DNA from 4 places in the Kosakonia calanthes genome. Region 1 is predicted to be linked to each of the others. Evidence: predicted binding sites of a transcription regulator. Region 1 holds the regulator's gene; each other region holds the start of a gene.
What was found. The regulator Fur, encoded in region 1, represses iron uptake genes when iron is present. The targets are predictions, from matches to a motif close to ATAATAATGAGAACNACTATCAA.

Region 1 (7,830 bases):
ATAAAAGCGGTGTCAGCTTGTATAAAGCGGCGGCGAAATTTAAATATGGCCCGGTTTGGGCGCGCGCCGGTTATATCCAACCAACCGGTCAAACATTGTTAGCGCCGCACTGGAGTTTTATGCCGGGCACGTATCAGGGCGCGGAAGCCGGGGCGAATTATGATTACGGCGATGCGGGTGCGCTGAGCTTCTCCTACATGTGGACCAACGAATACAAATCGCCGTGGCATATCGAAATGGACAAGTTCTATCAAAACGATAGAAAGACCAAAGTCGACTATTTGCACTCGCTGGGCGCGAAGTATGACTTCAAAAACGATTTGATTCTCGAAGCGGCTTTCGGTCAGGCAGAAGGTTATGTTGATCAGTACTTTGCGAAAGCCAGTTACAAATTTGATGTTGCAGGCAGCCCGCTGAGCACCAGCTATCAGTTCTATGGTACCCGCGACAAAGTCAGCGATGGCGGCGTGAATGATATCTACGACGGTACGGCCTGGTTGCAAGCGCTGACCTTCGGTTACAAAGTCGGTCAGGTTGATCTCCGCCTCGAAGGCACATGGGTGAAAGCGGACGGCCAGCAGGGCTTTTTCTTGCAACGTATGACGCCAACTTACGCATCTTCCAATGGTCGCCTGGATATCTGGTGGGATAACCGTTCAGACTTCAACGCCGACGGTGAAAAAGCGCTGTTCTTCGGTGCGATGTACGATCTGAAAAACTGGAACCTGCCTGGCTGGACGGTCGGTGCCTCTTATGCCTATGCCTGGGATGCGAAACCGGCGGATATGGCAACACCGGATGCTTATTACGACCCGAATTACCGCCTCAAAGAATCCTCTTACAGCCTGGATGCGATGTACACCATCCAGGATGGTCGCGCGAAAGGCACGATGTTCAAACTGCACTTCACTCAGTACGACAACCATTCCGACATCCCGAGCTACGGCGGTGGCTACGGCAACATCTTCCAGGATGAGCGCGACGTGAAATTTATGGTTATCGCACCGTTTACTCTCTTCTAATCCTATTTAATCAGTGTGTTGCCGGGAGTTCCCGGCAACTTTCAGGAACTCTGTCATGAAAACAGTACGACTCAGCATGTTGGCCAGTGCGGTGATGGCCATGCTCGGCAGCACCGCTGCGCTGGCGAACCAAAGCACCGTTGATGCCATCAGCCAGTTTCATCTTAACTATTCAGTGAAAGATAATTTCGCCGCGCAAAACGGTGTGGATTGCGCAAAACTCGGCGCCGATTGGGCATCCTGTAACAAAGCAGTGGTGAAGCTGACCAACAATGGCGAGGCGGTGACCGATAAAGACTGGGCGATCTATTTCCACAGCATCCGCCCGATTCTTGAAGTGGCGAATGATCAGTTTAAAGTCACGCACATCATGGGCGATCTGCACAAACTGGAGCCAACGGACAAATTTACCGGTTTTCCGACGAAACAGTCCGTTGAAATCCCGATTGTGAATGAGTACTGGCAACTGTTTATTACTGATGTGCTGCCGCGCTGGTACGTCACCGCCGACAAAGCGACGCCGAAAGTCATTGCCAATACCGATACCGAAGATTTATCCCAGTTTGTCACACCACTCGGCGACCAGTGGAAGCGTACCCCGGATGATAAAAACATCCTGATGACCGCCGAAGCGCGCTTCGAGAAAAATAGCGATGTGAAAACGCTGAACGTAAACTCGCTGCGCGGGCAAATCGTGCCGACGCCGCTGGAGGTAAAAGTCCACGGTCAGGACGTTGACCTGAGTAAGGGCGTGAAACTGGATCTCTCCGCGTTGAACGGCGATGCCCAAAACGCCATCAAAGCGCGCTTCGCACTGCTCGGTGTGAAAGAGGGTAATTACCCGCTGCACACCGAGATTTCCAGCAACGCCTTTACGGGTGATGAGGCGGTAGAAGGCGCGTACCAATTGCGTATCGGTAACAAGGAGGCAGTTATCACGGGTTACGATCAGGCGGGCGTGTTCTACGGCCTGCAATCGATCCTGTCTCTAATCCCAACCGAAGGGCCGATGACGATCGCCGCGCTGGAGGCGAAAGATGCGCCGCGTTTCGAGTATCGCGGCATTCATCTTGATGTCGGACGTAACTTCCACACTAAAGCCTCAGTGTTGCGCCTGCTGGATCAAATGGCGGCGTACAAGCTGAACAAATTCCACTTCCATCTTACGGATGACGAAGGCTGGCGTATCGAAATCCCAGGCCTGCCGGAACTGACCGACATCGGCAGTAAACGCTGCCACGACCTGAGTGAGAAAACCTGCCTGTTGCCACAATTGGGATCCGGGCCAGATAGCAATAACAATGGCAGCGGCTTCTTCAGCCGGGCTGATTACATTGAGATCCTGAAATATGCCAAAGCGCGACAGATTGAAGTGATCCCGGAAATCGATATGCCTGCGCATGCGCGTGCCGCGGTGATGTCGATGGAAGCGCGTTACGACCGCCTGGTGAAAGAGGGCAAAGAGAAAGAGGCGAATCAATACCGCCTGCTTGATCCGACCGATACCTCCAACACCGCTGGTGTACAGTTCTATGACCGTACCGGCTATCTGAACCCGTGCCTCGATTCGTCACGCAACTTTGTTGATAAAGTGATTGGCGAAATTCAGCAGATGCATAAAGAAGCCGGTTTACCGCTGAAAACATGGCATTTTGGTGGTGATGAAGCGAAAAACATCTATCTGGGCACCGGCTACACCGATCAGAAAAAACCGGAAGCGGGCAAAGGCATCATCGATCAGAGCAATCAGGATAAGCCGTGGGCGAAATCCCAGGCCTGCCAGGTGATGATCAAAGAAGGGAAGGTGACTGATGTTGAGCATCTTTCCAGCTATTTTGGCGTTGAGGTCAGCAAGCTGGTGAAAGCCCACGGCATTGACGTGATGCAAGCGTGGCAGGACGGCTTGAAAGATGCCAAAGACGCGTCAATATTTGCCACCGATCATATCAACGTGAACTTCTGGGATGCCCTTTACTGGGGCGGTTTCGATTCGGTCAATGACTGGGCGAACAAAGGGTTCCGCGTGGTGGTCTCCAACCCGGACTACGTTTATCTCGACTTCCCGAACGAAGTTCACCCGGCGGAAAGCGGCTATTACTGGGGCACGCGCTTTAGCGATGAGCGTAAAATCTTTAGTTTCGCGCCGGACAACATGCCGCAGAACGCAGAAACCTCTGTTGATCGTGATGGCAACGTGTTTAGTGCGAAATCCGATAAACCGTGGCCGGGCGCTTATGGTCTTTCCTCGCAGTTATGGAGCGAAGTCGTACGCACCGACTCTCAGATGGAGTACATGATCTATCCGCGTCTGGTTTCTGTCGCCGAACGTGCATGGCATCGCGCAAGCTGGGAACAGCAATATCAAGCGGGTCGTGAATACAAAGGCGGCGAAACACATCGGGTGGATGTGAAAGCGCTCGACAGCGACTGGCAGCGTTTTGCAAACCTGTTAGGTCACCGCGAACTGGCGAAACTGGATAAAGCGGGCATTCATTATCGTTTACCAGTACCGGGCGCGCGCATTGCCAGCGGAAGGCTTGAAGTGAACACCAGCTTCCCGGGAATGGTGGTTGAGTATTCAACTGACAACGGGAAAACCTGGCAGCGCTACGACGATAAAGCACGTCCGCAGGTGAGCGGGGAAGTGCAGGTTCGTACCGCCAGCCCGGACGGCAAGCGCTTCAGCCATGTCGATGGCGTAAAAGCGTAATTTTTCTGCTCATGCCCGGCGATTCAAATGTGCCGGGCTTTTTATTTGCAGACAAAAAAAAGCCAACCTGACGGTTGGCTTTTGCCTATCAAAAAAGATTATTTTGCGTCGTGCGCGTGTTCATCTTCGCGACAGTCACCTTCGGCACAATGGCCATACAGGTACAGACTGTGGTTAGTCAGGCGAATGCCGTGTTTGGTGGCAATTTCGCGTTGACGTGCTTCGATGGAATCATCACTGAATTCAATGACTTTTCCGCAATCGAGGCAAATAAGGTGATCGTGGTGATGCTGCTGAGTCAGTTCAAAAACGGACTTGCCGCCTTCAAAGTTATGACGGGTCACAATCCCGGCGTCATCAAACTGGTTCAGAACACGATAAACCGTTGCCAGCCCAATCTCTTCGCCCATGTCGATCAGACGTTTATATAGATCTTCCGCACTGACATGATGGTTATCCGGCTCCTGAAGCACTTCCAGGATTTTTAACCGAGGAAGCGTGACTTTCAGGCCGGCCTTCTTTAATGCGGTATTGTTGTCAGTCATGCGGAATCTGTCCTGTTGCTATACGATTCACTTCCTTCGCGGAAGTAATAAGGAATGCACCTGGGATAATGCGTATCATTATAGAACTGCCATGTATAAATGAAAACTGCAAGCCCTCAAGTAAAGTAAGCTTATAAAACGTGGTGTCGCCGACAAACTCCTGGTCAGCCGCACCGAGTTTAGCAGGGCTCATTGTACAGCGATGGAGAAAAAAGTTAAAAAATTGTAGCAATTATTTCCATTGCTTTTATCTATTGATACGGCGCAACCCACAGATTGCGCCGAAGATATCAGGCATTAAGGATGTCGTTCAGGTGCAGTTCTTCTGAAACCTGCTTCACCCATTTCTGAACGCGTTCTGCGGTCAGTTCCGGTTGACGATCTTCGTCAATCGCCAGACCTACAAAGTGGTCATCATCCGCCAGGCCTTTCGACGCTTCGAAGTGGTAACCCGCGGTAGGCCAGTGGCCCACAATGGTCGCGCCGCGCGGTTCAATAATGTCGCGAATAGTGCCCAGCGCATCACAGAAATATTCTGCATAATCTTCCTGGTCGCCACAGCCGAACAGCGCAACTAATTTACCATTGAAATCAATCTCTTCCAGCGTCGGGAAGAAGTCATCCCAATCACATTGCGCTTCGCCGTAATACCAGGTCGGAATGCCGAGCAACAGAATGTCATACCCTTCGATATCTTCTTTGCTGCTCTTGGCAATGTCATGGACATCGGCAACGTCTTTACCGAGCTGACTCTGAATCATTTTCGCGATATTTTCGGTGTTGCCTGTGTCGCTGCCGAAGAAAATGCCTGTAATTGCCATGAGTAAAATAACCTCTTGAATCTTAATGAGTATAGGGGGGGCGCTAAGCCCACAGATAAGGGCAATCATAGCAGAACAGAGAAGCACGCGGAAACTGCTATCGCCACGGACTGCACTGTATGCCACATGAAAGTGTTGATAAAACGATGATTCGGAGGATTCGCTATCCGCGCAATGCTTTCAACTGTGCCAAAAGCATCTCTTCGATAAGCTCGCTGCGGCTCATCTCGCGCGCGTCTGCCAGCTCGTTTAAGGCGTCCACAGCGTCCACGTTCAGTTTGAGTTCGACGCGTTTAAGCCCACGAACCTTATCGCGTTTTAGCTGATTGCGTTTGTTGATGCGCAACTGTTCATCGCGCGCGAGCGGGTTTGTCTTCGGTCGTCCCGGGCGACGCTCATTCGCGAACAGATCTAGTGTCGTACGGTCCGTTTGTTCTTTAGCCATGGTCTAAGCATACTACGGGAGAAACAAGCAATCGGGCTGCTGCCCGGGCTGAATAGCGCGCCATCATACATCAGCATAACGAGTGCGCCAACGACCGGACGCGATGAAACGACCGGTCGCCGCCTTTTTAATCAGTTTGCCTTTTCAGTGAGATACCGGCGAATCGCCCGCATCACCGCCTCCGGTTTTTCCGCATGCACCCAGTGCCCGGCACCGGCAATCACGTGCGCCCGCGCCTGCGGGAATTGCGCCAGCAGCGCATCGCGGTACGCTTCGGTGACATACGGCGAGTTGCCGCCGCGAACGAAAAGGGCGGGTTTATCCCACGCGGGCACCGTTTCCCAGCCAACAATATGAGGATATTGATCCCACAGCACCGGCACATTGAAGCGCCATTCGCCTTCGACAAAGGATTTCAGTAGAAACTGAATCACGCCTTCTTCATTTACATGATCACGCATCAGCGCGGCGGCCTGCTGGCGCGTGGTGGCCTGCGCCTCGCTCACGGCATTCACCGCAGCAAAAATCTCATCGTGGCGGCGAACCTTATAATCCACCGGCGCAATATCGATCGCCACTAATTGATTGATACGTTCGGGTGCCAGCGCGCTCAATGCCATCACTGCTTTACCGCCCATTGAGTGACCAATAAAGGTGGCTTTATCGATCTGGTTGGCATCCAGGGTATCCAGTAAATCCTGCGCCATCGCCGGGTAATTCATCTCCGGCGAGCGGGGTGATAAACCGTGGTTGCGCATATCCACTTGCAACACATCGTGGTCCTGAACCAGGTCGCGGGCGAGCACACCGAGGTTGTCGAGGCTACCAAACAGGCCATGTACAAGGACGACCGGGGAATTGTTGTGCGGATGTTGTGCAGTTTGCGCGCGCGTGTTCAATTTCATGGCAAAGTTCTTTTTTTCACTCTATCGGGTTAGGTTATTATGGTGAACATTCTGCCGCCCGGCTGCAAGGTTAAGAATTACTCTGAGTTTTGCCGCCATCCTGGTTTGACGCTATCCGCTGTTGAGATTTCACTTTATAATCCCAACACTTGTATTCAGATTTTATATAACACTGGATTAAGATGAAAACGATCGAAGTTGATGATGAGCTCTACAGCTACATTGCCAGTCACACAAAGCACATTGGCGAGAGCGCATCCGACATTTTACGGCGCATGTTAAAATTTTCCGCCGTGCCACAGTCACAGCCCGCCACGAACCTCGCGCCGGTAAAAGAAACGCGTACAACCAGTACCGTTGAAGGGGTAAAACCGGCAAACACCGCTAAAGATAAAGTCCGCGCCGTTCGCGAACTTCTACTATCTGATGAATACGCCGAGCAGAAAAAAGCCGTTAATCGCTTTCTGCTGGTACTGTCTACACTCTATTCACTCGATGATAAAGGGTTTACGGAATCCACCGAATCCCTGCATGGGCGCACACGCGTATACTTTGCAGCCGATGAGCAAACTCTGTTGCAAAACGGCAACCAGACCAAGCCAAAACAGGTGCCGAATACTCCTTACTGGGTCATCACCAACACCAATACGGGTCGTAAATGCAGCATGATCGAGCACATCATGCAGTCAATGCAGTTCCCCGCGGAATTGATTGAAAAAGTTTGCGGCACAATTTAATCCTTGCATTGAAAGGACCAGGCAATGGCTAACCATCCGCGTGCGGGGCAACCTGCACAACAGGGCGATTTGATTAACGTCGCGCAGCTGACTGCGCAGTATTACGTGTTGAAACCGCAAGTGGGTAACGCAGAACATGCGGTGAAATTCGGGACGTCCGGCCACCGTGGCAGCGCAGACCGCCACAGCTTCAACGAGCCGCACATTCTCGCCATCGCGCAGGCGATTGCCGAAGAACGTGCGAAAAACGGCATTACCGGGCCGTGCTATGTCGGGAAAGATACGCACGCGCTGTCCGAACCGGCGTTTATCTCCGTGCTGGAAGTGCTGACCGCCAACGGCGTGGACGTGGTAGTGCAGGAAAATAACGGCTTCACGCCAACGCCTGCTATCTCTAACGCTATCCTGGTGCACAACAAAAACGGCGGCGCGCAAGCGGACGGCATCGTCATTACCCCGTCGCATAACCCGCCGGAAGATGGCGGTATCAAATACAACCCGCCTAACGGTGGCCCGGCAGACACCAACGTCACCAAAGTGGTGGAAGATCGCGCCAACGCGCTGCTGGCGGACGGCCTGAAAGGGGTCAAACGTCTCTCTCTGGATGCCGCGCTGGCCTCCGGTCATGTGACAGAAAAAGATCTG
Region 2 (7,830 bases), 1.1 Mb from region 1:
TCAGGAAGTTCATGATCATGTAGGAAATCGCACCACCAAAAACGGTGCGGGCAAAGCCTGGCTGACGCACGATGTCCGCGAGCGGTCGACCACTGCGCATTGCCTCTCCGGCGGGTGCGGGTGACTGCACGCCCAGCAATACCCCGGCGGAAATCAGCGCGACAATGGCCTGCGCAATAAAGGTGGCGGCGAACAGATGGGCAGGCCAGATGTTCATGGTGCCGGTGACCAGCATCGGCCCGAGCACACCTGCCGCCACGCCGCCGCCCATCACCAGCGACAGCGCTTTTGCCCGCCGCGCTTTGCCCACGCCATCGGTGGCGGCGAAGCGAAACGAAACCGCCACGGCGGCGTAAGCACCGCCGAGAAATGCGGCGAGGCAGAACAGGCTGAATGAGTTAATCACCACCGCGAGTGCCGCCAGCAAACCCGTCAACACTCCCGCGCTGGTGCCGGTGATAAACGCCGCGCGCCTTCCCCAACGGCGGGCAAGGGCGCCAAACGGCAAAATACACGCCGCCATGCCCAACACAAAAACGGTGATCGGCAATGTCGCCAGCGCGCTGTTTGGCGCGAGGGTATTACCGACAATCGCCCCAGTGGCGTAAAACACCACCGAGTTGGCGCCCGCCAGCGCCTGCGCGGTCGCAAGGCAAACAATATTTCTGTTTTGCTGACTGGCAGGCAGTTCAGTTTCCAAAAGATCCAATGATGACGCTCGCAATCACAAGGGGGGTTATCCGACATTACATGAACGACGCTCCTCCCGCAGCCTGCTGCATAAATAAAAAAGCGGAGTGAATAAATCACTCCGCTTTAAGGATGTGAAGACTGGCGGCTATTAGCCCATCGCGCTTTCGCGCAGGCGGGTTTTCAGCTTGTTGTACTCATCAATCACATACTGCTCGGCGGTGCGCTGATCGGCGATCGGCTCCACGCGCACGGCGCAGTATTTGTACTCCGGCGTTTTGGTAATCGGGCTTAAGTTTTCCGTCACCAACTCGTTACAGGCACCAATCCACCACTGGTAAGTCATGTACACCGCGCCTTTATTCGGGCGATCGCTGACCTGCGCGCGGGTGATGATTCTGCCTTTGCGCGAGTTCACCCACACCAGCGCTTCATCTTCAATTCCGAGCCTTGCGGCATCGGCGGTGTTGATTTGCGCATAGCCGGGTTCATCCGCCAGCGCGGCGAGCGCCGCACAGTTGCCGGTCATAGAGCGGCAAGAGTAGTGGCCCACTTCACGCACGGTGGAAAGCACCATCGGATACTCGTCATTGAGTTTGTCCATCGGCGCGACCCAATCGCAGGTGAAGAATTGCGCCTTGCCGTTCGGCGTGTCGAACTTCTCTTTAAACAAGTACGACGTACCCTGATCGGCTTCGGAGGTGTCACGGCACGGCCACTGAATGTAGCCAAGTTCACCCATTTTTTCGTAGGTGGCTCCGTAAAAGTCCGGGCACAGATGACGCAACTCGTCCCAAATCTCCTGCGTGTTGTTGTAATGCATCGGGTAACCCATGCGGGTGGCGATCTCGCTGATGATTTGCCAATCCGTTTTCAGGTCCCACTTCGGCTCGACGGCTTTAAAGAAACGCTGGAAGCCGCGATCCGCCGCAGTGTACACCCCTTCATGCTCGCCCCATGAGGTGGACGGCAGGATGACATCCGCCGCTGACGCGGTTTTGGTCATGAAAATGTCCTGCACAATCACCAGATCCAGCTCTTCAAACGCCTTGCGCACCGCTGAAAGCTCGGCATCTGTTTGCAGCGGATCTTCGCCCATAATGTACGCGGCGCGTACTTCGCCATGTGCCACGCGGTGCGGCAACTCGCTGATGCGATACCCGGTATGCGCAGGCAGGCTTTCCACACCCCAGGCTTTGGCGAATTTCGCGCGGTGGGCGTCCTCTTTCACAAACTGATAGCCAGGGAACGTATCCGGCAGCGCGCCCATATCGCACGCACCTTGCACGTTGTTCTGGCCGCGCACCGGGTTCACGCCGACATGCGGTTTGCCGAGGTTGCCGGTCAACATGGCCAGGCTTGTCAGCGAACGCACCGTTTCCACGCCCTGGTAGAACTGGGTCACGCCCATGCCCCACAGAATGGCGGCGGATTTCGCGCCGGCGTACATGCGGGCGGCCTGGCGGATTTCCTGCGCGCTGACGCCGGTAATTTCCTCGACCGATTCCGGCGTGTAGCCTTCAACAATCTTGCGATACTCTTCAAACCCGTCCGTACGATGGGCGACAAACGCTTGGTCGTAGAGGTTTTCTTCAATGATCACATGGCCCATTGCATTCAGCAGGGCAATGTTTGAGCCATTTTTCAAGGCGACGTGCATATCGGCAATACGCGCGGTTTCGATTCTGCGCGGATCGCAGACGATGATTTTCGCCCCGTTTTGTTTCGCGCGAATCACATGATTAGCGACGATAGGGTGAGAGTCCGCCGGGTTGTAACCAAAGATAAACACTAAATCCGTGTTATCGATTTCATTGATGGCATTACTCATCGCGCCATTACCGACCGACTGGTGCAGACCTGCAACCGATGGGCCGTGTCAGACGCGCGCGCAGCAGTCAACGTTATTGGTACCAATAACGGCGCGCGCGAATTTTTGCATTATGTAGTTGGTTTCATTACCCGTACCGCGCGAAGAACCGGTGGTCTGGATCGCGTCCGGGCCGTACTTCGCTTTGATCTCGTTAAGACGCCCGGCGACATAATCGAGCGCTTCATCCCAGGAGACCGACTCCAGTTTGCCGCCGCGCTGGCGGCGGATCATCGGGGTTTTCAGGCGTGGCGTCAGGATTTGGGTATCGTTAATAAAATCCCAACCGTAGTAGCCCTTCAGACAAAGGGTACCCTGATTGGTTTTCCCCTGTGCCGCCTCCGCCCGAACGATTTTGCCGTTATCGACCACAAGGTGAATCTTGCATCCTGAGGCGCAATACGGGCAAACCGTGACGACTTTTTTCATCACATTCGCTCCAGTTAAAAAATCGCGTTTCCGCTGTCGCCCCCGATTATGCATCTTCTGTGCCACTACGTTATTGGGGGTATTTACGGATATTACGGCGAAGTTTTAGGCAAAATACTGACGAAGCGCAGGCCATCGTCAAAAGTGACGTGTCGAAAGGCGAGGGGGATGTGACCCCGGTTAAAAATTCGGCATTTATTCGCTGCATTTATCAATGGCTACCAACAGAATGAGTCAGACTTAGCAAACCAAGCCTGACGGAAGCGAACAATGAAACCTGCGATTCTGGTTGTGGATGACGATCCGGCGATCTGCGCCCTGCTGGAAGATGTGCTCAGCGAGCACGTCTTTACGGTTTACGTCTGCCATAACGGGCTGGAAGCGGTCACCTTGAGCGCTCAGCATGCGGATATCGCGCTGGTATTGCTGGATATGATGTTGCCGGATATCAACGGATTGCGCGTGTTACAGCAATTGCAGAAATTGCGCCCGCACCTGCCTGTCGTCATGCTCACCGGAATGGGAAGCGAAGCGGATGTGGTGGTCGGCCTCGAAATGGGCGCGGATGACTACATTGGCAAACCGTTTAACGCCCGCGTGCTGGTGGCGCGAGTGAATGCGGTGCTGCGGCGCACGGGGGTGTTGGCCGTGGAAACTGTGCCGGTGAAAAGCGCCGGTTTTGCCTTTAACGGCTGGCATCTCGACCCGATGCGTTGCGAATTGATGAATCCGCAGCGCCAGGTGGTCGACCTGACGCAAGGGGAGTACAGCCTGCTGCTGGCGCTGGTGCAAAACGCGCGGCGGGTATTAAATCGCGAACAGCTTCTGGAGCTGACCCACAGCGAAAGCGTGGATGTTTTTGATCGTACAATTGATGTGTTAATCATGCGCTTACGGCGAAAAATCGAAATCAACCCGCACCAACCGGCGTTAATCAAAACCCTGCGCGGCCTCGGCTACGTGTTTGCGGCAGATGTCGCACACGGGGATAAAGCCGCGTAAATCCCACTCCTGTGTATATATATTTTCTTACATTATTTGCCTGCGCCACTGCTATTCATTCACAGAAATGATTATTATTGTCATTCGCATTCATTAAACAAATTAAATAACAATATCCCGCAGGGAATCATTATGTCTTTCAATGGCAAGCAGGCTTTCACCGTTTCGGTGTTGGCTCTCACAATTCACGCGCTTATTGCGCCCGCGCAGGCCGCAACCAACACGCAGGACGAAATCATTGTCGATGGCAGCGCCACCAACACTGACAATTCGACCACGCAAGATTATGCCGTCAAAACCACCCGCGCCGGCACGAAGATGCAGCTCACGCCACGCGATGTCCCACAATCTTTTAGCGTTATTACTGAACAGCGCATGAAAGATCAGAACCTCGAATCCGTGGGTGATGTACTGAATAACGCCACCGGCGTGGCGACAGAAATCATCGACAGCGAGCGCTCGGCCTATTTCGCGCGGGGTTTTTTCATCAACAACTACACCTATGACGATATTCCCACCTCGGTGAGCGACACCTGGAACTTTGGCGACGCCAGCGAAGACACGGCCATTTATGACCGTGTGGAAATCGTGCGTGGCGCAACGGGCTTGATGACCGGCGCCGGTAACCCGGCGGCATCGGTCAATATGGTGCGCAAACATGCCGACAGCCGCGATTTTACCGGCACGGTGTCGGCGAGTTACGGCAGCTGGAATAAGCAGCGTTATGTGGCGGATGTTTCCGGTGCGCTCAACGACAGCGGTTCGGTGCGCGGGCGCGTGATTGCCGGTTATCAGGATCAGGATAGCTGGCTGGATCGCTACCATAAGCGCAAAAAATTTATTTACGGCGTGATCGACGCCGATGTGACGGACAACACCACCGTTTCGCTGGGGTATGACTATCAGCAAAACGACACCGGCAACCCGACCTGGGGCGGCTTGCCAACGTGGTACAGCGACGGTACGCGCACCCATTACGATCGCAGCACCAACGTTTCCGCCGACTGGAGCCGTTACAACATCAACTCCCGCAAAGTGTTCGCCGATGTGAAACATGACTTCGACAACGGCTGGACCTGGCGCGTCAACGGCACGCACGGCGAACAAACCTTCAGCGATAAGCTGCTCTACATTATGGACTTCCCCGATAAAACCACCGGCGAGGGCACCACCGGTTTCGGCAGCCAGGATAAAGGCACGCGCAAGCTCGATTCGGTTGATAGCTATGCCAGCGGGCCGTTCGAACTCTTCGGTCGCCAGCATGAACTGGTGGTCGGCGCCAGTTACAGCCGCCAGCACAATTCCACTTACAGCCAGGATGGATCGATCGATAGCGACCAAATGGGCAGCTTCAGTAATAGCTGGAATGGCAATGTCGCCGAGCCGGAGTGGGAAGGGTGGTATCAAAACGCCAACGATGTTGTGCGCCAGAAAGCCCTCTACAGCGCGGCGCGTTTCTCGCTGGCGGACCCGCTGTCACTGATTATTGGCGCGCGTTACAGCCAGTGGAGCACCCGCGGCAGCAGCGGCGATATGCGCAAAAACAACCTCACGCCCTATGGCGGGCTGGTGTATGACATCGACGATACCTGGTCGGCTTACGCCAGTTACACCTCGATTTTCCAGCCGCAGACTTATCGCGACAGCAGCGGTAAATATCTCTCGCCGATTACCGGTAAGAACTATGAAACCGGCCTGAAATCCGACTGGATGAACGGGCGTTTGACGGCCTCCTTCGCCATTTTCCGTATCGAACAGGAAAACGTTGGTCAGGAAGACGGAGACAACCACGTAAACGGCGGTAGCGAGCAGGCCTATTACGCGGCGAAAGGGGCGGTCAGCAAAGGGGCGGAATTTGAACTGAATGGCGCGTTAACCGATCGCTGGCAGATGACTTTTGGCGCCACGCGCTATGTTGCGCGGGATTCAACAGGGCGCTTTAACAGCAACATGCCGCAAACGCAGTTGAAGCTGTATACCCGTTATCAATTGCCGATGCTGCCGGAATTGACCGTCGGCGGCGGTGTGAATTGGCAAAACCGTACCTTCCAGGATGCCACCGGTCCGGATGGCGAAACGCACCGCGTTTACCAGGGCAGCTACCCGCTGGCAAGCCTGTTCGCCCGTTACCAAATCAACAGGCAGTTAGGCGTGCAAGCCAACGTCAACAACCTGTTTGACCGCACCTATTATTCATGGCTCAGCGATTACGGTGTGTACGGCGAACCGCGCAATTATTCAGTGAGCATGACCTATCAGTTTTGATGGTTGATGCCGGATGGCGATGCGCGCTCGAGCATGTTGGGTTTTGTAGGCCGGATAAGCGTTTACGCGCCATCCGGCGATCAGCGCGCAGGGGGCATTTTGCCGGATGGCGGCTGCCGCCTTATCCGGCCTACGGGATCGCACGGGTTTGATGGACGGGTTTTGTAGGCCGGATAAGCGTTTACGCGCCATCCGGCGATCAGCGCGCAGGGGGCATTTTGCCGGATGGCGGCTACCGCCTTATCCGGCCTACGGGATCGCACGGGTTTGATGGACGGGTTTTGTAGGCCGGATAAGCGTTTACGCGCCATCCGGCGATCATGCGGGAGATGGGCGATCAAACCCCCATCTCCTGCTGCAACTCTTCCAGCGTTTTGGCGCCGTCGATGGCGTTAGCGCACAGCAGGCTGGTGCGGGCGCAGGCGTGCGCCAGTTGCACGCTTTGTTGCAGCGGCCAGGCTTCATGGCAGCCATACAAAAACCCGGCGCAAAAGGCATCGCCCGCGCCGACACTGCCGATAATTTCGGACTGGTTCAACATTCTGGACGGGATCCAACTGCCTGCCTCGCCCGGCGCTTCGCCCCATGCGCCTTCCGGGCAGTGGATCACCACCCGCTGCCTCACGCCCGCCGCCAGCAGCTCTTTCGCGGCGTGGGCGATATTGTCGACATGTGGCTTGTCATCTGCCGTGCGCATTTCCAAACCGCTAAATTCCCCGGCTTCCAGCTCATTGATCACCAGGTAATCAAGGTGCTTCAGACACGGCAACACCAGCGGTTTATAACGCGGGTCGCCTTTACGCGACACCAAATCGAGCGAGGTTTCAAACCCCTGGGCGCGCATTTGCGCCAGCAGGCGCGCGCTGCGCGTACCGAATGTTTCATCGGGCAAATCAAGGCTATCGAGCAGCAACAAATACCCAAGATGGAAAATCTTCATGCTGCTGTCCAGCCGGTCAAAAGCGGGTAAATCCAGCAGCCGGTTCGCACCAGGCGAATGGAAAAAAGTACGCTGCCCGGAAGGATCGGTCATCACCTGCGACATCGATGTGGGCGCAAACGTGGTGCGCTGCACATGCTGGCGATTCACGTGATACTGGTCCAGCATCGCCATAATGTAATCGCCGTCGCCGTCTTCCCCCACCAAACCGACGGCCTGCAACGGCAAACCGACATGCATTTTCGCCAGCGTCAGCAACACATTCAGCGGCGCGCCGCCCGTTGAACGCTCACTTTGAGTGATCTCCGCCAGCCAGCCGCGCTCCGGCCATTGCACAATTTGATGCACATGATCGACCAGCATATTGCCCGCGGCGATAACCCCTGTGCGCGCCATCAGAGTTGTCCCGCGCTGCCAAAGATGCGCATCTGCCCGGCCACCGTGTCGGTGATGGCTTCTTCAATGCCGAGCAACAACTGGGCGAACTCGTCATACAACGGCTGGCGGTTCGCCATACGCTGCTCAATCGCGCCGAGCGCCGCCTGCGACATGCCGGTGTAGAAATTGATTTTATGGATGCCGAGGCAAATCGCGCGGCGAAAATCCGCATCGCTGATCCCCGAGCCGCCGTGCA
Region 3 (7,830 bases), 100 kb from region 1:
TACGGCAAAAAAATTGTCGCTGAGCAGTTGAGCGTTACCATTCCCGACGGCCATTTCACCGCGATTATCGGCCCCAACGGCTGCGGAAAATCGACGCTGTTACGCACGTTGAGCCGCCTGATGCCCCCGTCGCAGGGGCATGTTTATCTGGATGGCGAGCAGATTCAGCGCTTCGCCAGCAAAGAGGTGGCGCGGCGTATTGGTTTGCTGGCGCAAAATGCCACCACGCCGGGCGATATCACCGTGCAGGAGCTGGTGGCGCGCGGGCGTTATCCGCATCAGCCGCTGTTTACCCGCTGGCGCAAAGAGGATGACGAGGCAGTAAAACGGGCGATGAAAGCCACTGGCGTGGAAAGCCTGGCGAACCAGAGCGTCGATACGCTCTCCGGCGGGCAACGCCAGCGGGCGTGGATCGCGATGGTGCTGGCGCAGGAAACGGCGATTATGCTGCTCGACGAGCCGACGACCTGGCTGGATATCAGCTATCAGATCGATCTGCTGGAGCTTCTGAGCGAACTCAACCGCGAGCAGGGTTATACGCTGGCGGCGGTGTTGCATGATTTGAACCAGGCCTGCCGCTACGCCACGCATTTGATTGCGCTGCGCGACGGCAAGATTGTGGCGCAAGGCGCGCCGAAAGAGATTGTCACCGCCGAGTTGATCGAAGCGGTGTATGGATTGCGCTGCATGATCATCGACGACCCGGTGGCGCATACCCCGTTGGTAGTGCCGTTAGGGCGCAGCGGTGCGTAACCCGGTTCGTAATTCGTAGGCCGGATAAGCGTTTTACGCGCCATCCGGCGATCGAAGCCGCATTTGGCCATTCGCCGGATGGCGGCTACCGCCTACCTATCCAACACTTCCCCTAATACCGGCCCAATCCGCTCGAACGCCTGCGGCGAGATGATGTCGACGTGAGCGCAATCCTGGCGATAAACCTCCAGTTCGCGTACCCACGGCGCCCATGCTTGCTGTGGATCGGTGCCCGCCGGTAATGTGCGCTCGGCGACAAACAGCGTCGCTTTGCCGTCAAACGGCAGGCTGTGCGCGGTGGTCAGCAAACGTACCGCGTCGGCATAATTGCCCTCAATAACCGAAAACAGCTCGCCGGAAGCTTGCCCCTGCTGGGCTGCAAGAAACGCCTGGCGTTCGCGTTCGATCTCCGCCAGCACTTCGGGATCAAGTCCGTTGGCCTCTTTCTCCGCCCAGTTTTGCGTCTCCGGCGGCCAGGTATCCAGCAAGCCGAGGAACGCGACTTCTTCGCCGCGCTGGCGCAAACGCGCGGCAATGCCTTGCGCCAGCGTGCCGCCCAGGGAATATCCAAACAGGTAATACGGCCCGTACGGCTGCTGCGCCAATAGTGTGGCAAGATGCTGCTCGCAGGCCTCATCCAGCGTGGCGGCCTGTTGCAGCGGCCCGTTGGGTCGCGGCGACTGAATACCAATAATCGACCAGCGCGGCGCAAGGTAACGCGCCAGCACGCTAAACTGCCAGGCGAAACCAGACGCCGGATGGAAGCAGAACAGCGTCGGCCCGTCGCTTTCGCGCAGCGGCAGCACGGTTTCCAGCCCCAGCCCGGCCTGATCGATTGACAAGGGTTGATCGAGCAGCGCCGCCAGTTTTTCTACCGTCGAAGCGACCATGATTTGCCCCGGCGTCACCGGCCGTTCGCACGTGCGGCTGAGCTGTGCCGCCAGGCGCATCGCCAGCAGCGAATGGCCGCCGAGGGCGAAGAAATCAGCCTGTGCGTCATTCACTTCACAACCGAGTAACGCCGCAAACGCCTGCGCCACCTGGCTTTCCATGCCTTCATTCAGCGGGCGACCACCTTTTGTCACTGTCAATTCCGGTAACGGCAGCGCTTTGCGATCGAGCTTGCCGTTGGCGCTCAGTGGCAATGCGCTTAATTGCAGCAGCAAAACCGGCACCATATGCGGCGGCAGTTGCGCGCGCAGTTGTTCCTGTAACGCGGCGGTGTCGAGCGGTAAACCGGATTCGGAAACCACATACCCCACTAATTGACGCGCATCGCCGCCGCTCGCCGCCGCCTGGTTGAACACGCAGGCCACCGCCACCGCCTGCGCGACATCCGGCAAGGTCAGCATCGCGCGATCAATTTCGCCCAGTTCGATGCGCTGACCGCGAATTTTCAGCTGATCGTCGCTGCGCCCTAAATATTCCACCGCGCCATTGTCCAGCCAGCGTGCCACATCGCCGGTGCGGTACATCCGCTCACCAGGCGCAAACGGATCGGCGATAAAGCGGCTGGCGGTGAGATCGGGGCGCCCCAGGTAACCCTGCGCCAGTTGAATGCCAGTCAGGTAAAGATCGCCCGCCACGCCAAACGGCACCGGGCGCATCATCGCGTCGAGAATGCGCAACCCGGTGTTCCAGACCGGGTAGCCAATTGGCACGCTGTTGCCGCGCACTTGCGCCAGCGCGTCGCCGTGCGCCGGATACCAGCTCACATCGACCGCCGCTTCCGTCGGGCCATATAAATTATGCAACGCCACGCCGGTCAGTTGCTGCCATTCGCGGCACAGATCGGCGGGCAATGCTTCGCCGCTACAGAACACCTGTTTTAGCGAGCGGCAGCTTTTTTGCGCGCTTTCCGGCGTCAAAGAGGCGACAAACGCCGCCAGCATCGACGGCACAAAGTGCGTGGTTGTCACGCCAGTTTGGGCGAAGAACTCCTGCAACGCCTGTGGATCGCGGTGCGCGTCCGGCTCGGCCATCACCAGGCTCGCGCCCGCGATAAACGGCCACCAAAACTCCCACACCGACACATCAAAACTGCACGGCGTTTTCTGCGCCACCACATCCTGTGCGCTCAGCGGGTAACGCTCTTGCATCCACAGCAGGCGGTTGACGATGGCGGTTTGCCCGACCATCACCCCTTTCGGTCGCCCGGTGGAACCGGAGGTGAAAATGATGTACGCCGTCTGCTCAGGGCGCGCAAGGTTGAGCGGCTCGCTACTGGTGCTTTCCAGCGGCGACGCGTAACAGAAGTGCGCCAGTCCTGGAATATCGCTGAACCGGGCAAGTTGATCCTCGGAAGTGATCAATAAGCGCGGTTTTGCATCTTCCAGCATCATGCGCAGCCGATCGTCCGGGTAACCGGTATCAAGCGGCAACCAGGCGGCGCCCGCTTCAACAATGCCGTGCAGCGCCAGAGTCAGGAACACTGAACGCGGCAGCGCCACCGCCACGCTGTCGCCAGGCTTAACGCCCAATTCACGCAGCCGGTTCGCCAGCGCGATCACCTGCTCGCGCATTTCCCGGTAGGTAAATTGCCAGCGGGCATCGGCCAGCGCCGGAGCATCCGGGGTTTTCACGGCTTGTTTCGCCACCAGCTCGCTCAGGGTGGTGGTCGGCAGCATCATGCCGGTATCGTTAATTTCCGAGAGCTTCTGCGCTTCCTGCGCGGAGAGGAGTTCGGCATCGCCACAGCGCAGCGTCGGATTTTCGCCAAACTGCTGCAACAGTTGTGCGAGGCGCGCGACATGCGCCGTCAACGTCTGTTCGTCATAGCGGCTGCGATTCGCCAGCACTTCCAGCGACAGCCCGCCCTCTTCATCCGGGAAAATGGCGATTTCCAGGTCGTTGACCGGCCCGGTGGCTAAGGTGTGCGTGGTACCGTTGATGCCGTCAACATCCAGCAGGTAATCAAACATTTTGACGTTCAGCACCGGGCCAAACAGCGGTTCATCCCCCGCGGCTCGCCCGGCGTTGCGCACAATTTGTTCTGCGTCGTAGCGCTGATGGCGGCGCATCGCTTTCAGGGATGCCGCCAGTTGGCTGGCCAGCGCGGGCAGTGTTTGGCCGCCATCAAGATGAATGCCCAGCGGCAGCACGTTCAGCACCGGGCCCGTCGCCGTTAACGCCGCCGACCCCATGCGGCGCATAAAGATAAACCCGGCGGCGTAATCCGTGCGCCCGCACAGCCGCCCCAGCCACAGCGCCACCAGCGCGAGCGCCAGATCGGCAGGCGTGTTTTGCGCCATCGCCTGGGTTAAGCGGCGAAACGCCGACGTTTCCAACGCGACATTGAGACGCAAAATATCCGTGGTGGCAGCGCGGCCTGGCAAGGGCGTGGCGGAAAGCGACACCGGTGGCGGCAATGCACTGCGCTGTTTTGCCCAAAACGCACTGTCGCGCTGCCAGGCTTCGCTGTCGCGGTAGCGTTGATACTCTTCCACCACCTCGGCAAAAGGCGTAAATGGGGATGATGGCGTCGCTTCGCCGCGTCGCCAGGCGCTATAAATGGCGGCGATCTGGCGGGTAATGGCCGGGAAACTGAAGCCATCCACCAGCAAATGGTGATAACGCTGATACCAGTACCAGCGCTGTTTGCCAACGCGCAAAAGGTGATGATGAACCAACGGTTTGCCGCTCTCCACGCGTAGGTTTTGCGCCAGATCGGCCTGCATAATGCGCAACGCGGCGCTGTGCGCATCAACGTTATCGCTCAAATCGGTGATATGCACAGGAGCAAACGTCTGCGACTCATCCACCCATTGCCAAACTTCACCGTTATCTTCCACAAAGCGCATACGCAACGTATCGGCCTGCGACATACCGGTGACAATCGCCTGCGCCAGCAGCGCGGCATCGATATCACCGTTCAGTTCAACGTAATGCGCCACGCTCCAGGCGTTGGGCAGCGTCGAGAGTTTTTCCGCCATCCAGATCCCCGGCTGAGCGGCGACCAAAGGTAAACGTTGGGTCATTTGCCGCTCCTTTATTTCGCGTAGTGCGCCGGGGTTAATGTCTGCCAGTGCGCCGCCAGCCAGGCGTTGCAATCGACTTGCAGCTGCGGTTCACACAGCACGTTCCAGCCAGCGGGCAGCGCGCACTGCGCGGGCCACAAACTGAACTGTTGCTGCATATTTTGCAGAATATAAAACCGCCCTTGCGGGTTATCGAAGGGGTTGGTGAACTCCATAAAAACTCCTGTCGTGGAAAGGCGCTTAGCGGGCCAGCGACTGCCAGAGGGTAATTAACCCGGAGGTCAGCCCGCCGCGCCAGCAAAGCGCATCATGTCCGCCGTCAACCTGACGCCAGAAAACCGACTGCTGTGCACGCTGTAGCAAAGGAAAAAGCACCTGATTAGCGCGAAAAATCACCGGCTCGCGAACGCCGGCTTCCAGCACGATGCGCAGCCCCTGTGGGTTCAGTTCACCCTTTTTGAGTTGTTCAATGATGAGGCCGTCTTGATCGCCGCCGCGATGCGGCCACCAGTAAGATCCGGACTGGCTCAGTACGCAGCCAAACCGCTGCGGCCAGTGCAACCCGGCATACAGCGCGGAAAGCCCGCCAAAACTCTGCCCGGCGACGACAGTGCGATCGGCTTGATCGCTAAAAGGCGCAAGCGCACGCACCTGCGGTAATAATTCTTCCTGCAACGCCAGCCAAAAATCGGCGTTGCAGGGCAACTCCTGGCCGCGATGGACGTTATCAATCACATCGATCAAGAGATACACGGCGTCCGGCAATTGTCCGGCTTGTGTTAGCGCCGCCAGCGCGGGCCAGACGGGCATGCTTTTCGCCCAAAACTGGCCGTCCAGCAAAATCGCCAGTGGGCGCTCGGCGCTGTGGCTTTCACCGGTGGTATAGATCCAGACGCGCCGCGTGTTGTTCAGCCGCTGGCTACGCCAGTGCAGGACTTGCGGTTCATTAAAGGCGGCTTCAGATTCGCGCCAGCCGGGTTGCAGCGGCGCGTCGGGCATTTCCAGCGCCGAAACCGGGTGACCGCGCCCGCCGCGCCAGCTTTGCGGATTAAGCGGGTCGGCAATGGCGTGCGCTAATAATTTGCGCCAGCCTTCGCGCAGCGCGGTGCGATCCGGCGGCGTGGTCGCGAAAACGTCAGGCGAAAAATCGGCGTGGTTTTCAGAAGGAATCAGGCAATAACTGCCGCGCCAGCCCGCTTCAATCTGCGTTTTCCAGCACCAGACATCGGTTCCGGCAATACGTTCGAGGGATTGCGGCTGTGCTTTTTGATGGTGATCGGTAACACCAGTGATATAAATCCACACCCGGCGCACGCGTGAGGTTTGTTCTGTGCCTGCGGGATCGCGCCACCAGAAGGTAACTTCATAATGACCTTGCACTTTTTTGACCCACTCCGGTCCCTGTTTCGACTCCCACCAGGCATCACTTCCCGTTATTGACGTCACGGCTTTAACCTCACCTATGCTGTGGAAACTTTTGCTTGCAGATCAAAATATATCGATAATATTATTGATAACTATTCTTATTTGCAATAGCGTATTGGCGCGCTGTGGGAAGCGCGTCTTTCATAAAAATGGCCACCGTGGGCGAATTTTCTCAAGGCAGAGTCGCTCGCCGCGAGCTGGCTTCATCATGCTGTTTCCTCTCCCCTGGGAAAGGATAGCGTCGGGGATACGGCAAAGAAAAGCAGGTAACATAATGAATAACAAGATTAAATCCCTGGCCTTATTGGTCAATATGGGGATCTACGGTGCTGCGTTGCCCGCCGCTGCGGCAGACAACACGGCCAGCGACACCACCGCTCAAACCAATGAAGACACCATCGTCGTCACCGCAGCACAACAAAACTTACAGGCGCCTGGCGTATCGACTATTACCGCGGATGAAATTCGCAAAAATCCGCCGTCGCGCGACGTGTCTGAAATCATCCGCACCATGCCAGGGGTTAACTTAACCGGTAACGCCACCAGCGGCCAGCGCGGTAACAACCGCCAGATCGACATTCGCGGTATGGGGCCGGAAAACACCCTGATTCTGATCGACGGTAAACCGGTTACCAGCCGTAACTCCGTGCGTCTGGGCTGGCGCGGCGAGCGTGACAGCCGTGGCGATACCAGTTGGGTACCGCCAGAAATGATCGAGCGCATCGAAGTGATTCGTGGCCCAGCGGCCGTGCGTTACGGTAACGGCGCGGCGGGCGGCGTGGTGAATATCATCACCAAAAAAGACGGCGCCAACGAATGGCACGGTTCCTGGAACACCTATTTCAACGCCCCGGAGCACAAAGCCGAAGGCGCAACCAAGCGTACCGATTTCAGCCTGAGCGGCCCGCTGGGCGGCGATGTTAGCTTCCGTCTGTACGGCAATCTGGCAAAAACCCAGGCCGACGCGTGGGACATCAACCAGGATCACCAGTCTGAACGTACCGGTATCTATTCCAACACCATGGCGGCCGGTCGCGAAGGGTCGATCAATAAAGACATTAACGGCGTGGTGCGCTGGGACTTTGCGCCACTGCAATCGCTGGAGTTCCAGGCGGGTTACAGCCGCCAGGGTAACCTCTACGCGGGCGATACGCAAAACACCAACAACGACAGCAGCACCAATAACTATGTGCGAGAGAACTACGGCAAAGAGACCAACCGCCTCTATCGCCAGAATTACTCTGTCACCTGGAATGGCGGCTGGGATAACGGCGTAACGACCAGCAACTGGATCCAGTACGAGCACACGCGCAACTCGCGTCTCGGCGAAGGCCTGGCGGGCGGTCTGGAAGGTCTGTTCAACAGCAATAAATTTACCGATATCGACCTTTCCGACATCATGCTGCACAACGAAGTGAACCTGCCGCTGGATCTGCTGGTGAACCAGACCCTGACGCTGGGCACCGAATGGAACCAGCAGCGTATGAAAGATCTGGCGTCCAACACCCAGGCTTTCCAGGGCGGCGCGATTGACGGCGTAAGCAGCACCAACCGCAGCCCTTATTCCAGCGCGGATATCTACTCGGTGTTTGCCGAAGACAACATGGAGCTGACCGACAGCACCATGCTGACCCCGGCGCTGCGTTTTGACCATCACACCATTGTTGGTGACAAC
Region 4 (7,830 bases), 2.0 Mb from region 1:
TACCCGCTCAGCGTCTGGAGCCGGACGCGCTGCGCGACGCGCTTGAGCAATACGCTGTCGTACTGACCTTTTGAGGCGCTTATGCTGTTGACTTTATCCCGCTCACCCTGGCAGTGCGATATGGCGGCGCTGCTGCGCTTGCTGCGGCCGGGGGATGATTTGCTACTGTTATCCGATGGAGTAGCGGCTGCGCTGGAGGGCGGGCGTTATGTTGAGTTATTACTGAACGCCCCCATAACAGTGCATGTGCTAAAAGATGACGTTGATGCTCGCGGTCTTGATGGTCAAATTTCGAGCAGTGTCGCCAAGGTTAGCTATACTGATTTCGTTAGCCTGACGGTGAAAAACGCCGTCCAGATGCATTGGTAATGTGGGATCGCTGTATATTTCTTGACACCTTTTAAGCACAGCCATAAAATTCTGCGTCCTCATATTATATGAGGCCGTTTTATTACGTGTTTACGAAGCAAAAGCTAAAACCAGGAGCTATTTAATGGCAACAGTTAACCAGCTGGTACGCAAACCACGTGCACGCAAAGTTGCGAAAAGCAACGTGCCTGCGCTGGAAGCATGCCCGCAAAAACGTGGCGTATGTACTCGTGTATATACTACCACCCCGAAAAAACCGAACTCCGCACTGCGTAAAGTATGTCGTGTTCGTTTAACCAACGGTTTCGAAGTGACTTCCTACATCGGTGGTGAAGGTCACAACCTGCAGGAGCACTCCGTGATCCTGATCCGTGGCGGTCGTGTAAAAGACCTCCCGGGTGTTCGTTACCACACTGTTCGTGGCGCGCTCGACTGCTCCGGTGTTAAAGACCGTAAGCAATCTCGCTCCAAGTACGGCGTGAAACGTCCTAAGGCTTAATGGTTCTCCGTTAAGTAAGGCCAAACTGTTTTAACTTAATGTCAAACTAAACTCTTAGAGTTTTGGACAATCCTGAATTAACAACGGAGTATTTCCATGCCACGTCGTCGTGTTATTGGTCAGCGTAAAATTCTGCCGGATCCTAAGTTCGGATCAGAACTGCTGGCGAAATTTGTAAATATCCTGATGGTAGACGGTAAAAAATCTACTGCAGAAGCAATCGTATACAGCGCGCTGGAGACCCTGGCTCAGCGTTCTGGTAAAAATGAACTGGAAGCTTTCGAAGTCGCTCTCGAAAACGTGCGCCCGACTGTCGAAGTTAAGTCTCGCCGCGTAGGTGGTTCTACTTATCAGGTTCCAGTTGAAGTTCGTCCGGTTCGTCGCAATGCTCTGGCAATGCGTTGGATCGTTGAAGCTGCTCGTAAACGCGGTGATAAATCCATGGCTCTGCGCCTGGCGAACGAACTTTCCGATGCTGCAGACAACAAAGGTACTGCAGTTAAGAAACGTGAAGACGTTCACCGTATGGCCGAAGCCAACAAGGCGTTCGCACACTACCGTTGGTAATCCCTTCGGAGTTTTAGTCACCAGGCGGGCGCTTCATGTAAGTCGCCCGCTGTTTGGCAACTTAAATCTGAACGCCTAAAGAGACAAACGAGGAATCAAATGGCTCGTACAACACCCATCGCACGCTACCGTAACATCGGTATCAGTGCGCACATCGACGCCGGTAAAACCACGACTACCGAACGTATTCTGTTCTACACCGGTGTGAACCACAAAATCGGTGAAGTTCACGACGGCGCCGCAACCATGGACTGGATGGAGCAGGAGCAAGAGCGTGGTATCACTATCACCTCCGCAGCGACTACTGCATTCTGGTCTGGCATGGCGAAGCAGTATGAACCGCATCGCGTTAACATCATCGACACCCCAGGGCACGTTGACTTCACCATCGAAGTAGAACGTTCCATGCGTGTGCTTGATGGTGCGGTAATGGTTTACTGCGCCGTTGGTGGTGTTCAGCCGCAGTCTGAAACCGTATGGCGTCAGGCAAATAAATATAAAGTTCCGCGCATTGCGTTCGTTAACAAAATGGACCGCATGGGTGCGAACTTCCTGAAAGTTGTAGACCAGATCAAAACCCGTTTGGGCGCGACTCCGGTTCCGCTGCAACTAGCAATTGGCGCTGAAGAAGGTTTCACCGGTGTTGTTGACCTGGTGAAAATGAAAGCGATCAACTGGAACGATGCCGATCAGGGCGTTACCTTCGTTTACGAAGATATCCCGGCTGATATGCAGGATCTGGCTGACGAATGGCACCAGAACCTGATCGAATCCGCTGCTGAAGCTTCTGAAGAGCTGATGGAGAAATACCTGGGTGGTGAGGAACTGACTGAAGAAGAGATTAAAACTGCTCTGCGTCAGCGTGTTCTGAACAACGAAATCATCCTGGTAACTTGTGGTTCTGCGTTCAAGAACAAAGGTGTTCAGGCGATGCTGGATGCGGTAATTGATTACCTGCCGTCCCCGACTGACGTTCCTGCGATCAACGGTATGCTGGACGATGGTAAAGATACCCCAGCTGAGCGTCACGCAAGTGATGAAGAGCCGTTCTCTGCACTGGCGTTCAAAATTGCTACCGACCCGTTCGTTGGTAACCTGACCTTCTTCCGCGTTTACTCTGGTGTGGTTAACTCTGGTGATACCGTACTGAACTCCGTGAAATCCGCACGTGAGCGTTTCGGTCGTATCGTTCAGATGCACGCTAACAAACGTGAAGAGATCAAAGAAGTTCGCGCAGGCGACATCGCTGCAGCAATCGGTCTGAAAGACGTGATCACCGGTGATACCCTGTGTGACCCGGACAACCCGATCATTCTGGAGCGTATGGAATTCCCGGAACCGGTAATCTCCATCGCCGTAGAACCGAAAACCAAAGCTGACCAGGAAAAAATGGGTCTGGCTCTGGGCCGTCTGGCTAAAGAAGACCCTTCTTTCCGCGTATGGACTGACGAAGAATCTAACCAGACCATTATTGCTGGTATGGGTGAACTGCACCTCGATATCATCGTTGACCGTATGAAACGTGAATTCAACGTTGAAGCGAACGTGGGTAAACCGCAGGTTGCTTACCGCGAAGCGATTCGCTCGAAAGTTACCGATATCGAAGGTAAACACGCCAAACAGTCTGGTGGTCGCGGTCAGTATGGTCATGTTGTTATCGACATGTACCCACTGGAGCCGGGCTCAAATCCGAAAGGTTATGAGTTCGTCAACGACATCAAAGGTGGTGTAATTCCTGGCGAATACATCCCGGCCGTTGATAAAGGCATCCAGGAGCAGCTGAAATCTGGTCCGCTGGCGGGTTACCCGGTTGTGGATATGGGTGTTCGTCTGCACTTCGGTTCTTACCACGACGTTGACTCCTCTGAACTGGCGTTTAAACTGGCGGCTTCTATCGCCTTTAAAGAAGGCTTCAAGAAAGCAAAACCTGTTCTGCTTGAGCCGATCATGAAGGTTGAAGTTGAGACTCCGGAAGAGAACACCGGTGACGTTATCGGTGACTTGAGCCGTCGCCGTGGTATGTTGCGCGGTCAGGAAACCAACGTTACTGGCGTTGTGATCCACGCTGAAGTTCCGCTGTCTGAAATGTTCGGGTACGCAACTCAGCTGCGTTCTCTGACTAAAGGTCGTGCTTCTTACTCCATGGAGTTCCTGAAGTATGATGATGCGCCGAACAACGTTGCTCAGGCCGTAATTGAAGCCCGTGGTAAATAAGCCGCAGGGTTAAAACCAAAGTCCCGTGCTCTCTCCATAGAGGGAGAGCACTATAGTAAGGAATAAAGCCGTGTCTAAAGAAAAATTTGAACGTACAAAACCGCACGTCAACGTCGGCACAATCGGTCACGTTGACCATGGTAAAACTACTCTGACTGCTGCAATCACTACCGTACTGGCTAAAACCTACGGCGGTGCTGCCCGCGCATTCGATCAGATCGATAACGCGCCGGAAGAAAAAGCTCGTGGTATCACCATCAACACTTCTCACGTTGAATATGACACCCCGACTCGCCACTACGCACACGTAGACTGCCCGGGCCACGCCGACTATGTTAAAAACATGATCACCGGTGCTGCGCAGATGGATGGTGCGATCCTGGTTGTAGCTGCGACTGACGGCCCGATGCCGCAGACCCGTGAGCACATCCTGCTGGGTCGTCAGGTAGGCGTTCCGTACATCATCGTGTTCCTGAACAAATGTGACATGGTAGATGACGAAGAGCTGCTGGAACTGGTAGAGATGGAAGTTCGTGAACTGCTGTCTCAGTACGATTTCCCGGGCGACGACACGCCGATCATCCGTGGTTCTGCTCTGAAAGCGCTGGAAGGCGACGCAGAGTGGGAAGCGAAAATCATCGAACTGGCCGGCTTCCTGGATTCTTACATCCCGGAACCTGAGCGTGCGATTGACAAGCCGTTCCTGCTGCCGATCGAAGACGTATTCTCCATCTCCGGTCGTGGTACCGTTGTTACCGGTCGTGTAGAGCGCGGTATCATCAAAGTGGGTGAAGAAGTTGAGATCGTTGGTATCAAAGACACCGCGAAATCCACCTGTACCGGCGTAGAAATGTTCCGCAAACTGCTGGACGAAGGCCGTGCTGGTGAGAACGTAGGCGTTCTGCTGCGTGGTATCAAACGTGAAGAAATCGAACGTGGTCAGGTACTGGCTAAGCCGGGTTCCATCAAGCCGCACACCAAATTCGAATCAGAAGTTTACATCCTGTCCAAAGATGAAGGCGGCCGTCATACTCCGTTCTTCAAAGGCTACCGTCCGCAGTTCTACTTCCGTACAACTGACGTGACTGGCACCATCGAACTGCCGGAAGGCGTGGAGATGGTAATGCCGGGCGACAACATCAAAATGGTTGTTACCCTGATTCACCCGATTGCAATGGACGATGGTCTGCGTTTCGCAATCCGTGAAGGCGGCCGTACCGTTGGCGCGGGCGTTGTAGCTAAAGTTCTGGGCTAATTATTTAGCTTTGAATTAAAAAGGGCACTTCGGTGCCCTTTTTACTGTCTGTCATTGATGGCCCGGTATTATTTACCCGCGATTTAGTTATGCAAGTACGCGCACTTTTACAGTTGCATCGTTGTAATCATAACCATTCTCATTTACACTTCTGTGCATAAAGTGAACGGGAGTGATTCATGTACGTTTGTTTGTGTAATGGTGTAAGTGATAAGAAAATTCGCCAGGCAGTGCGCCAGTTTCACCCTCAGTCATTTCAACAACTCCGCAAATTTGTTCCGGTAGGAAATCAATGTGGTAAATGTATTCGTGCGGCAAGAGAAATTATGCAGGACGAATTGACGCAGATGCCGGAATACAAAGAGATCGCCTAAAGCTCTATCTTTTTTTTGACATCCTTGTAGCCCCATCTACGCTTCAATGAGTGGAAGCGGAGGGACTATATAATGAAAGGTGATGTTAAAATCATAAATTATCTCAATAAATTATTGGGAAATGAGCTTGTCGCAATCAATCAATACTTTCTCCACGCGAGAATGTTCAAAAATTGGGGACTGACGCGCCTCAACGATGTTGAATACCATGAATCCATTGATGAAATGAAACATGCCGATCTATACATTGAGCGTATTTTATTTCTTGAAGGGCTACCGAATTTGCAGGATTTAGGCAAACTCGGGATTGGTGAAGATGTCGAAGAGATGCTGCAATCAGACCTTCGTCTGGAACTGGAAGGCGCAAAAGATCTGCGTGAAGCGATCGCTTATGCCGACAGCGTTCATGACTATGTTAGCCGCGATATGATGATCAATATTCTTGCCGAAGAAGAGCATCATATTGACTGGTTGGAAACAGAGCTCGATCTTATCTCGAAAATCGGCATCCAGAATTATCTCCAGTCGCAAATCAAAGTTGAAGATTAAGACGGTATCAAAGCCGGATACCCGATCAGTAAACCCGCTGCCGCCAGAAATGGCCCAAAAGGCAGCGGGTTTTTTAATGCCTGCAAACTTCGGCGACGAAGAACATTAACGCTCATCGCACCACAGGCGAGAAGCGAAGCAACGAATACCAATGCGGGTAATTGCTCCCAACCATGCCAGGCACCCAGAGCAGAAAGATATTTCACGTCGCCATAGCCAAGACCTTCTTTACCGCGTAGCAACCGATAGCTCCAATAAAGAAAGGCGAAACCCGCATAACCCGCCACCGCACCTATTACCGATTGCGGCAAAAACTCAACATGCGAAGTGCAATGCCAAACGAGACCTGACCAGAGAAGAGGGCAGGTGAAACTATCCGGCAGCAGACCGCTGCGCATGTCATACCTGACAAGAATCAGGTTTAGTAGCAAATATATAGAAAGAAAAAGCATGGCATCCCTGCCTCGTCATTGACCAACACAATGAGCGAAGGATGCGTAAAACGAGGCGGTAAACAAAGGCGACAATTCCGCTATTGCGATCACCTTTCCAGGAAATATCATTGAGGAAACCTCCTTTGCATCCTTTCTGCGAGCATATGCACTGAGTTGTGTAATTTCTAAACTGTACTTGCGTCTGGCCCAAATTTACGTATAATGCGCGGGCTTGTCGTAATTGACGGGTGGTTCAATCTGAACCATAGCGGTGTTGTTTAATCGCTAACAATGCTCCCAATCGGGGGGCTACGTAAGAACGATTACACTCCCCCATCAATCGTAATGGGTGTGAGGAGTAATTATTTTCGTCTATAAATAATTGGAGCTCTGGTCTCATGCAGAACCAAAGAATCCGTATCCGCTTGAAAGCGTTTGATCATCGTCTGATCGATCAATCAACCGCCGAAATCGTCGAGACTGCTAAGCGCACTGGTGCGCAAGTACGTGGTCCGATCCCGCTGCCGACCCGCAAAGAGCGCTTTACCGTTCTGATCTCTCCGCACGTCAACAAAGATGCGCGTGATCAGTACGAAATCCGCACTCATAAGCGTCTGGTTGACATCGTTGAGCCAACCGAGAAAACCGTTGATGCTCTGATGCGTCTGGATCTGGCTGCCGGTGTAGACGTGCAGATCAGCCTGGGTTGATCAGGTCATCGAGCGATTGAGAGGTTGAAACAATGATTGGTTTAGTCGGTAAAAAAGTGGGCATGACCCGCATCTTCACTGAAGATGGCGTATCTATCCCAGTAACCGTAATCGAAGTTGAAGCAAACCGCGTTACTCAGGTTAAAGATCTGGCTAACGATGGCTACCGTGCTATCCAGGTTACCACCGGTGCTAAAAAAGCTAACCGTGTAACCAAGCCGGAAGCTGGTCACTTCGCTAAAGCTGGCGTTGAAGCTGGCCGTGGTCTGTGGGAATTCCGTCTTGCTGACGGCGAAGAATTCACCGTAGGTCAGGACATTAGCGTTGAGCTGTTTGCTGAAGTTAAAAAAGTTGACGTAACTGGCACCTCTAAAGGTAAAGGTTTCGCAGGTACCGTTAAGCGCTGGAACTTCCGTACCCAGGACGCTACCCACGGTAACTCCCTGTCTCACCGCGTTCCGGGTTCTATCGGTCAGAACCAGACTCCGGGCAAAGTGTTCAAGGGCAAGAAAATGGCAGGTCAGCTGGGTAATGAGCGCGTAACCGTTCAGAGCCTGGACGTAGTACGTGTTGACGCTGAGCGCAACCTGCTGCTGGTTAAAGGTGCTGTCCCGGGTGCAACCGGTAGCGACCTGATCGTTAAACCAGCTGTGAAGGCGTGAGGAGATAGCAATGGAATTAGTATTGAAAGACGCGCAGAGCGCGCTGACTGTTTCCGAAACTACCTTCGGTCGTGACTTCAACGAAGCGCTGGTACACCAGGTTGTTGTAGCTTATGCAGCTGGTGCTCGTCAGGGTACTCGTTCTCAGAAGACCCGTGCTGAAGTAACTGGTTCCGGTAAAAAACCGTGGCGCCAGA

Region 2: the regulator Fur is predicted to act here: its motif matches at 4,059-4,081, upstream of fhuE (ferric-rhodotorulic acid/ferric-coprogen receptor FhuE).
Region 3: the regulator Fur is predicted to act here: its motif matches at 6,235-6,257, upstream of fes (enterochelin esterase).
Region 4: the regulator Fur is predicted to act here: its motif matches at 5,025-5,047, upstream of bfd (bacterioferritin-associated ferredoxin).

What each region holds. Positions count from the first base shown of each region.
Region 1 covers NZ_CP151800.1:3,272,872-3,280,701, reverse strand. Annotated here, with positions in the region: gene chiP (chitoporin ChiP) at 1-1,022, shown strand, start outside; gene AAEY27_RS15395 (beta-N-acetylhexosaminidase) at 1,078-3,732, shown strand; gene fur (ferric iron uptake transcriptional regulator) at 3,831-4,277, opposite strand; gene fldA (flavodoxin FldA) at 4,568-5,098, opposite strand; gene ybfE (LexA regulated protein) at 5,262-5,543, opposite strand; gene ybfF (esterase) at 5,675-6,448, opposite strand; gene seqA (replication initiation negative regulator SeqA) at 6,631-7,185, shown strand; gene pgm (phosphoglucomutase (alpha-D-glucose-1,6-bisphosphate-dependent)) at 7,210-7,830, shown strand, end outside.
Region 2 covers NZ_CP151800.1:4,354,246-4,362,075, reverse strand. Annotated here, with positions in the region: gene AAEY27_RS20385 (MFS transporter) at 1-700, opposite strand, end outside; gene fdhF (formate dehydrogenase subunit alpha) at 842-2,989, opposite strand; gene AAEY27_RS20375 (response regulator transcription factor) at 3,260-3,991, shown strand; gene fhuE (ferric-rhodotorulic acid/ferric-coprogen receptor FhuE) at 4,124-6,256, shown strand; gene AAEY27_RS20365 (carbohydrate kinase family protein) at 6,594-7,595, opposite strand; gene AAEY27_RS20360 (ketose 1,6-bisphosphate aldolase) at 7,592-7,830, opposite strand, start outside.
Region 3 covers NZ_CP151800.1:3,374,173-3,382,002, forward strand. Annotated here, with positions in the region: gene fepC (iron-enterobactin ABC transporter ATP-binding protein) at 1-753, shown strand, start outside; gene entF (enterobactin non-ribosomal peptide synthetase EntF) at 846-4,730, opposite strand; gene AAEY27_RS15895 (MbtH family protein) at 4,742-4,945, opposite strand; gene fes (enterochelin esterase) at 4,971-6,176, opposite strand; gene AAEY27_RS15905 (TonB-dependent siderophore receptor) at 6,430-7,830, shown strand, end outside.
Region 4 covers NZ_CP151800.1:478,815-486,644, forward strand. Annotated here, with positions in the region: gene tusC (sulfurtransferase complex subunit TusC) at 1-74, shown strand, start outside; gene tusB (sulfurtransferase complex subunit TusB) at 82-369, shown strand; gene rpsL (30S ribosomal protein S12) at 494-868, shown strand; gene rpsG (30S ribosomal protein S7) at 965-1,435, shown strand; gene fusA (elongation factor G) at 1,535-3,649, shown strand; gene tuf (elongation factor Tu) at 3,720-4,904, shown strand; gene bfd (bacterioferritin-associated ferredoxin) at 5,084-5,278, shown strand; gene bfr (bacterioferritin) at 5,351-5,827, shown strand; gene AAEY27_RS02080 (prepilin peptidase) at 5,824-6,225, opposite strand; gene rpsJ (30S ribosomal protein S10) at 6,660-6,971, shown strand; gene rplC (50S ribosomal protein L3) at 7,004-7,633, shown strand; gene rplD (50S ribosomal protein L4) at 7,644-7,830, shown strand, end outside.